2 regions of the Methyloprofundus sedimenti genome follow, and region 1 is predicted to be linked to the other one. Evidence: predicted binding sites of a transcription regulator. Region 1 holds the regulator's gene; the other holds the start of a gene.
What was found. The regulator HrcA, encoded in region 1, represses chaperone genes, less so after heat shock. The targets are predictions, from matches to a motif close to TNTTAGCACTCNNNNNNNNNGAGTGCTAANA.
Positions count from the first base shown of each region.

Region 2: the regulator HrcA is predicted to act here: its motif matches at 1,976-2,006, upstream of groES (co-chaperone GroES).

Region 1 covers NZ_LPUF01000001.1:1,633,351-1,637,427, reverse strand. Annotated here, with positions in the region: gene dnaK (molecular chaperone DnaK) at 1-940, opposite strand, end outside; gene grpE (nucleotide exchange factor GrpE) at 1,034-1,636, opposite strand; gene hrcA (heat-inducible transcriptional repressor HrcA) at 1,710-2,750, opposite strand; gene AU255_RS07225 (lipocalin family protein) at 3,450-3,839, opposite strand.
Region 2 covers NZ_LPUF01000005.1:23,121-27,197, forward strand. Annotated here, with positions in the region: gene pqqB (pyrroloquinoline quinone biosynthesis protein PqqB) at 1-436, opposite strand, end outside; gene pqqA (pyrroloquinoline quinone precursor peptide PqqA) at 546-620, opposite strand; gene AU255_RS18795 (hypothetical protein) at 886-1,095, shown strand; gene AU255_RS18800 (HesA/MoeB/ThiF family protein) at 1,156-1,905, opposite strand; gene groES (co-chaperone GroES) at 2,049-2,336, shown strand; gene groL (chaperonin GroEL) at 2,395-4,044, shown strand.

The sequences.
Region 1 (4,077 bases):
CGATCAAATCACTCACTAAAGATTCTAATTTAGCACGTGTTAATTTAACATTTAAATGCTTAGGTCCTGTGGCATCAGCAGTCACATAAGGTAAATTGACATCAGTTTGTTCTGCTGAAGAAAGTTCAATTTTCGCTTTTTCTGCTGCCTCTTTTAAGCGCTGTAACGCTAATGGATCATTGTGTAGATCAATGCCATTATCTTTTTTAAATTCTGCAGCCAGATAATCAATAATACGTAAATCGAAATCTTCACCACCGAGGAAAGTATCACCGTTAGTGGCTAGTACTTCGAACTGGTGCTCACCTTCCACTTCTGCAATTTCAATAATGGAAATATCAAAAGTACCTCCACCTAAGTCATACACTGCAATTGTAGAATCACCTGGCACCTGGTCCATACCAAATGCCAAAGCCGCCGCAGTTGGCTCATTGATAATACGTTTAACATCAAGTCCAGCAACACGACCGGCATCTTTAGTTGCCTGACGCTGTGAATCATTAAAGTAGGCAGGAACTGTAATAACCGCTTCTGTAACTGTTTCACCTAAAAATGCTTCCGCATCTTTTTTTAATTTCATCAATACACGAGATGAAACTTCAGGTGCAGCCATTTTTTTACCATGACATTCCACCCAGGCATCACCATTTTCTGCTTCAATGATTTTATAAGGCACCATTTTGATGTCTTTTTGTACCACATCATCTTTAAAGCGACGCCCGATAAGACGCTTAATCGCAAATAAAGTATTTTCAGGGTTAGTTACAGCCTGACGTTTAGCCGATTGACCTACCAGGACTTCGTCATCTTTAGTAAATGCAATAATAGAAGGTGTAGTACGTGCGCCTTCGCTGTTTTCGATAACACGCGCTTTACCATTTTCCAGAACGGCAACACAAGAGTTAGTCGTTCCTAAATCAATTCCAATCATTTTAGCCATTGAATGCTCCAAAAAGGTTTATATATTTAAAAGTTAAATCTGATATGTGGTTGTTAATTTTTATTTCAAGCCTACTTTTCAAAATGAATTATTTTATGCGATAGCCTGGGCAACCACTACCATTGCAGGGCGTATTAAGCGGCCATTCAAAACGTAACCTTTTTGAAATACATTAATGACAGTATTTGGCTCTGCATCCGCCGTTGGCACCATAGTCATTGCCTGATGGAATTCCGGGTTAAACGGCTGGCCGATAGGGTCAATTGCTTCAATATTAAATTTAGCAAATACTGCTTCAAACTGTTTAACGGTTAATTCACTGCCTTCTCTTAATTTGACAACTTCAGGCACATCACTAGTCGCAGCTTGTATACCTAATTCCAGTGAATCAATCACACTGAGCAATTCCTTGGCAAATTTTTCCAGGCCATATTTATGTGCGCTATCCAGGTCTTTTTGTGTGCGTCTTTTCAGGTTCTCCATTTCCGCCTGAACTCGCAAGACTTTATCCCAGTTATCAGCGGCTTTTTTTTCAGCTTTTGCCAATTGTTTTTTTAACTCTTCTACAGAAAGTTCTGCATCTTCGGACTCTGGTACTTCAACTGCCTCTGCAGTTTCCTCATTATCAAGTTCAGCAAGGCCTTCAATCAAATCGCTAGCTGCTTGAGACTCCGGGGATGGTTGATCTTTACTCATTTATCGTACTCCAGAAAATATTATTAACTCATTGTAAAAAGATTCTTTTATCATGGGGATACTTACTCACTATTCAAGACTTGGTTTTCAAGGCAGCACCCAATAATTTTGCCGTGACATCGACATAAGGAATAATTTTCTCATAAGCCATCCGCGTTGGCCCTATGACACCTAACACGCCAACGACTTCATTATTGATTGAATAGGAAGATGTAACCAGACTACAGCGATCAAAAGCCTGATAACCTGACTCTTCGCCTATATAGATTTGTACACCATCGGCTTCCAGACATTTATCTAGTAAATGAATAATGCCACGCTTCTGGCTAAAAGCATCAAACAATCCTTTTAAGCGATCCATATCTGACAACTCAGAAAAACCCATCAAATTGGTTTCTCCGGATAGAATATAATCCTCTTTCTTCTCATCATTGCTGAAAGCCAGCTGCGCCATATTAATGGCATCCAGCATACTTTGATTGACGCGTTTCTGATCTTGCTGTAACTCTTTAACTACAGCTTCACGAACTGCGGCAAGACTGCGCCCCGTATATAAAGAAATAAGGTAATTTGCAGCTTGCTGCAATTCTGTAACAGAAAACTTTTTTGAGGTATGAATTATCCGGTTATGCACTTCATGCTCGTTAGTCACAAAAATAACAAGCACGCGCGTGTTGGATAAAGGTAAAAATTCTATATGCCGCAAACAGACCAGGTCTTTACGCGGTAATGTGACCACGCCGGCCATATGCGATGTTTCGGATAATAATTTAGATGCCATGCCGACCACATCTTCATTTTCCTGGTTGCTGAAACCATCATGCAGTAAATCAAGCTCTTGGTCTTGCAAGGGTTTAACGGATAATAAAGTATCCACAAAAAAACGATAGCCACTCACCGTTGGCACTCGTCCAGCCGAAGTATGCGGCGAATGAATCAAACCCAGATCCTCAAGGTCAGCCATCACATTGCGGATGGTGGCAGGACTTAGTTTTAAATCAGAATCTTTTGCTAAAGCACGCGAACCGACAGGTTGACCATCATGGATATAGCGCTCTACCAGAGTTTTTAATAATTGTTGCGAGCGTTCGTTTAGTTCAGGAGTAAATGCCACATCTGCCTCAAATAGTAATTACTAGCACTGTAGTCGTGCGAGTGACAGAATAGAAAAATAACAGTTTATTGCCGAAGAAGCAATGTTGTTAAGTCGTATACCCGGAATAAGAGGCATCAAGAATTAGTGAACAACCTGCTTTTTGCTGAAATATATCGACTAAAATGTGAACATCGACATCCTGGTGAAATTTCAATAATTTTGCAGCATCGTCAGAATCAATGCCTGTTTACTGTCAACTGTTGATCACTGCTTTGATTTTAAAGACCATAAGCGCATAGCTATTTTTCGCAACAGCTGCAGCAACTATTCATTGTCTAAGATAATCCCCTTTTTCTCAGTCTACCTGCCTTCAATACAATAACAAATTATGATGAGAATAGGAGTTTCGGAGGTCGCGGATGCATTATCTCTTTGTTACCCCCGCTTTATAAAGTTTCACTTGCGTTTAAGTGATCGTTTTGGCTGGCGTTTACTTCTGATTTCGTATTGGCTCCCAGTAACCGCTATTCCCTGTTGGGTAGCTTACCGGGAGTTTTTTGCACTTTTGCTTTTGCCCACTTACTCTCTTCACACAACGCAAAGACCGAATTGTCAACAGCTGGATGGCAGTTATACCAGTTATACCGCTCCGCGATACTAGCTAATTCAGGCTACGATTTGGCTTGCGCGCTAACAATATTGAAGTAATAGAACGACTTACTTTTTAGTGAACTGATAAATATTTCCATATTTAGCTTTTAATACCATATTATTTTCGCCTCTTTCTTCCAGTGAAAATATTTCAAATTTACCAGCCCTGCCAAGTACCGAAACTTTTAATTTACCATCCTCGATAACATATTTGACGGGTGATTGATCATAATAGCCGCCATCACGAGGGATATTAGTAATTGTCACAGTGCCATTTTTAAATGTCCAGGTATCTTCACGTTCAATGAGTTCACTGCTGGTAGCGGACTGTTTGGTCGTGTCGAGTTTCCAGCTTCCTAGAATTTGATTATCTGATTCAAGAGGAATAGCGGCATTAACAACGCCTGCAAATGTTGATAAGCTTAATAAAATAACTATAAAATTTAATATTTTCATCTTTTCCTCTTTATTTATAATACAAGTACTTCATTGTACGCGTCCGTTAGTACAAAGTGTCATTAATTTTAAACACGGCAGGTTCGGTTTAACTCGTCTCTGTCATCTTGATGTTGTCAAATAAGCCCTTAATATCAAACTCAAGCACCTAACCGCTGCACCCACAACACTTGCAACGTTAACTTATTTAACCTATAGCCCGTTTTATCTGAGGCTCAAACTCAAGTCGCAGAATTTT
Region 2 (4,077 bases), on a different contig from region 1:
AGGCATCCCCATTTAACGGAATAGAGTGATCATTAACACCACAAAAGTGATCCAGGATATTAAAAATTGGAAAGCCGGTGGTGAGATCTTGCTTCACCATCTCAGTACAATAAATATTCAGCGGATCGCCTTCGCGCAGTATGAGCAGCCCCGTTGCATGATCGATTTGAGAGTCAATGATGACAATCGCTTCTATACCCGTACCGCGTACTTTGTTTTTGGGATGAATTTCTGGAAAATTTTCTAATTGCGCACGTACATCGGGTGAGGCATTAAACAATACCCAGTGTTCACCATCTGATGAAACGGCAATAGAAGATTGGTTGCGTGTGCTGGCTTTGATGGTACCAGCTCTTACGGCTTTACAATTTGGGCAACTACAGTTCCATTGAGGAAAGCCGCCGCCTGCACCTGAACCGAGAACTTTAATTTTCATATTAGTCTAAGGTATCTGATTATTGAAGGAGTGAATGATACGGGATAAAAAATCAGGCAAAAAAAAGGAGGCTTAATAAGCCCCCTTTTTTGATCATAAACCTTAAGTATTAACGGTTATAGATGTACATTGTTACTTCAAAACCAAAACGTAGGTCTGTATAAGCTGGTGTTTCCCATTTCATAAAATATCCTCCGAAGTTATATTTAATTCTTTTTTATGCTAGCTTGATCAAGAAAGCTAGGTCGAAGTATACGATGATCTGTTTTTTTACGCAACTTAATTAAAACAGTTATCAAGAGCATAGATATAAGATTATAGCCTGTAAACTTTGTGGGGTTATCGTTAAGTGCTTTGATGATTTAGCTGATTAATACTTGTGTATAGATAAATAGAGCGTTATATTAAGGACTTGATTAAAATAATAAAAAGAGATAAGGGGAGTAGTTATGGTCGGAGAAATCTTTGAGCTGGTTTTCTTTATGTGGGTTATTGCAATCTTTGCATTTGCTCCATTAGGTTATTTTATTTACATGTATACCATGAAAAGCGGCGAACCATTTGGCGATATTGAACCTCACGGTGATAGTGAGTCCAAAGTTCTTGATTTGGCTGAAACGCTAATTCATAAAATAAAAGGCTTAATAGCTAAAAAGTAAACGTATACATGCAAGGGAGGCAAAGTGCCTGCCTTGCAAATAACTAAAAATAAAAATGCTCTAGTTAGATTGATCTTTGCATGTGGGGCATTGATTATTTTTACGCAACTTCATTTCATTCCATTGCATCGATAAACCATCCAGTAACAACAATCTGCCCTTTAGAGATTCACCAATATTCATTATTAATTTCATAGCCTCCATCGCTTGTATACTGCCGATAATCCCTGTTATCGGAGAAATAACGCCATTTGTCGCACAATTCTGTAACTCTTCACCACTTTCTGCATATAAACAATTATAGCAAGGGCTGTCATCGCCTGCTGCGAAAACGCTTACCTGTCCTTCGAAACGAATCGCTGCACCTGAGACAAGTGGCGTTTTATGTTTTACACACGCACGATTAATTGCGAACCGAGTGCTGAAATTATCAGAGCAATCCAGCACTACGTCTGCTTTAGATACTTCCTTTGCTAATTGAATTCCTAGTAAACGTTGCTTAACAGCAATAACCTTCGTATCGGGATTAATTTTATTTAATGTTTGCCGGGTTGAAATGACTTTATCCGTCCCAATATCCGATGTGTAATGAGTGATCTGTCTTTGTAAATTGGATAAATCTACTTGATCATCATCATAGATGGTGAGTGTGCCAACGCCTGCTGCAGCAAGGTAAAGTGATGCAGGAGAGCCGAGACCGCCTGCTCCAATGATCAGTACCTGAGCATTAAGTAATTTTTCTTGTCCCTCTATATCTATTTGAGGAAGCATGATTTGGCGGCTATAGCGTAACAGTTGTTGGTCGTTCATATTGCTGTGATCTTAAATGAGTAGACTGCAGATGATGCCACAAACTTGACAGACTGCAAAAGCTGTTTATTATTAGCACTCGAACTTAGTGAGTGCTAATAATTTTTTTATTTTGATATTTTTTATTATTTTCAGGAGATGTTATGAATATACGTCCTTTACACGACCGTGTGATTGTTAAACGTGTTGCAGAAGAAACAACAACAGCAGGTGGAATTGTTTTACCTGGATCAGCAGCTGAAAAACCTAGCGAAGGTGAAGTATTAGCCGTCGGTACTGGTAAAGTATTAGATAACGGTCAAGTGCATGAGTTGCACGTTAAAGTCGGTGATAGAGTGCTATTCGGTAAGTACTCGGGTAGCGAAGTTAAAATCGATGGTGAAGAACTGATCGTTATGCGTGAAGACGATATTATGGGTGTTTTAGGTTAAGCCTGAATAATCTATAAAATTCATACTAACATTTAACAAATAATTAGGTAATAAAGACATGGCAGCAAAAGAAGTAAAATTCGGTGATGACGCACGTTCGTTAATGGCCAATGGTGTTAACATTTTAGCAAACGCAGTAAAAGCAACCTTAGGTCCTAAAGGTCGTAATGCAGTTTTAGATAAAAGCTTTGGCGCACCAACAATCACTAAAGACGGTGTATCTGTCGCGAAAGAAATCGAATTAGAAAATAAATTCGAAAACATGGGTGCGCAAATGGTTAAAGAAGTTGCTTCACAGACTTCTGATGTAGCGGGTGACGGAACAACAACTGCGACTGTATTAGCGCAGGCGATTGTAAATGAAGGTTTAAAATCAGTGGCTGCAGGCATGAATCCAATGGATTTAAAGCGCGGTATTGATTTGGCAGTTACTAAAGCTGTTGAAGCTATTATTGCTTCAGCAACACCTTGTATTGATAACAAGGCGATTGCTCAGGTAGGTACAATTTCTGCAAACTCTGATGAGTCTGTAGGGCAGATCATTGCTGAAGCGATGGAAAAAGTAGGCAAAGAAGGCGTTATTACGGTTGAAGAAGGTACTGGCTTGAACAACGAATTAGATGTTGTTGAAGGTATGCAATTTGATCGTGGCTACTTATCTCCTTACTTTATCAATAACCAGGAAAGCATGAGTATCGAACTAGATGATCCATTCATCTTGTTGTACGATAAAAAAATCTCTAATATCCGCGACTTGCTACCTACATTAGAAGGCGTTGCGAAAGCGGGTCGCCCTTTAGTTATCGTAGCTGAAGATGTTGATGGCGAAGCATTGGCAACATTAGTTGTTAATAACCTGCGTGGTATCGTTAAAGTTGCGGCAGTTAAAGCACCAGGTTTTGGTGATCGTCGTAAAGCGATGTTAGAAGATATTGCGATATTAACCAATGCAACCGTCATTTCTGAAGAAATTGGATTATCTTTAGAGAAAGTTGAAATGGATCAATTAGGAACTGCCAAGAAAATTCAGATCACTAAAGACAATACTGTAATTGTTGATGGCGCAGGTTCTGAAGAAAACATTAAAGGCCGTGTTGCACAAATTCGTGCTCAAGCTGACGAAGCGACTTCTGATTACGACAAAGAAAAATTACAAGAACGTCTTGCTAAATTAGCAGGTGGTGTTGCGGTTATCAAAGTTGGTGCAGCCACTGAAGTTGAAATGAAAGAGAAAAAAGCACGCGTAGAAGATGCTTTGCATTCAACTCGCGCTGCAGTAGAAGAGGGTGTTGTTGCGGGTGGTGGTACTGCACTTGTACGTGCTATATCAGCACTTGATGGCCTTGAAGGTATTAATCATGATCAAAAAGTCGGTGTTGATATTTTACGTCGTGCTATGTCTATGCCGTTACGTCAAATTGTAACTAATGCAGGCGATGAAGCGTCTGTTGTATACAACGAAGTAGCTAACGGTACAGGTAATTTTGGTTACAACGCTGCGACGGGTGTCTACGGCGATATGTTAGAAATGGGTATCCTGGATCCGGCCAAAGTAACACGTACTGCATTACAAAATGCAGCTTCTGTTGCGGGCTTAATGATTACTACAGAAGTGATGGTTGCTGATGAGCCATCTGATGATAAAGGTCATGCAATGCCTGATATGGGGGGCATGGGCGGCATGGGTGGAATGGGCGGTATGATGTAAGCTTACACGCTTATTTGTCCCTTTTGCTTTATT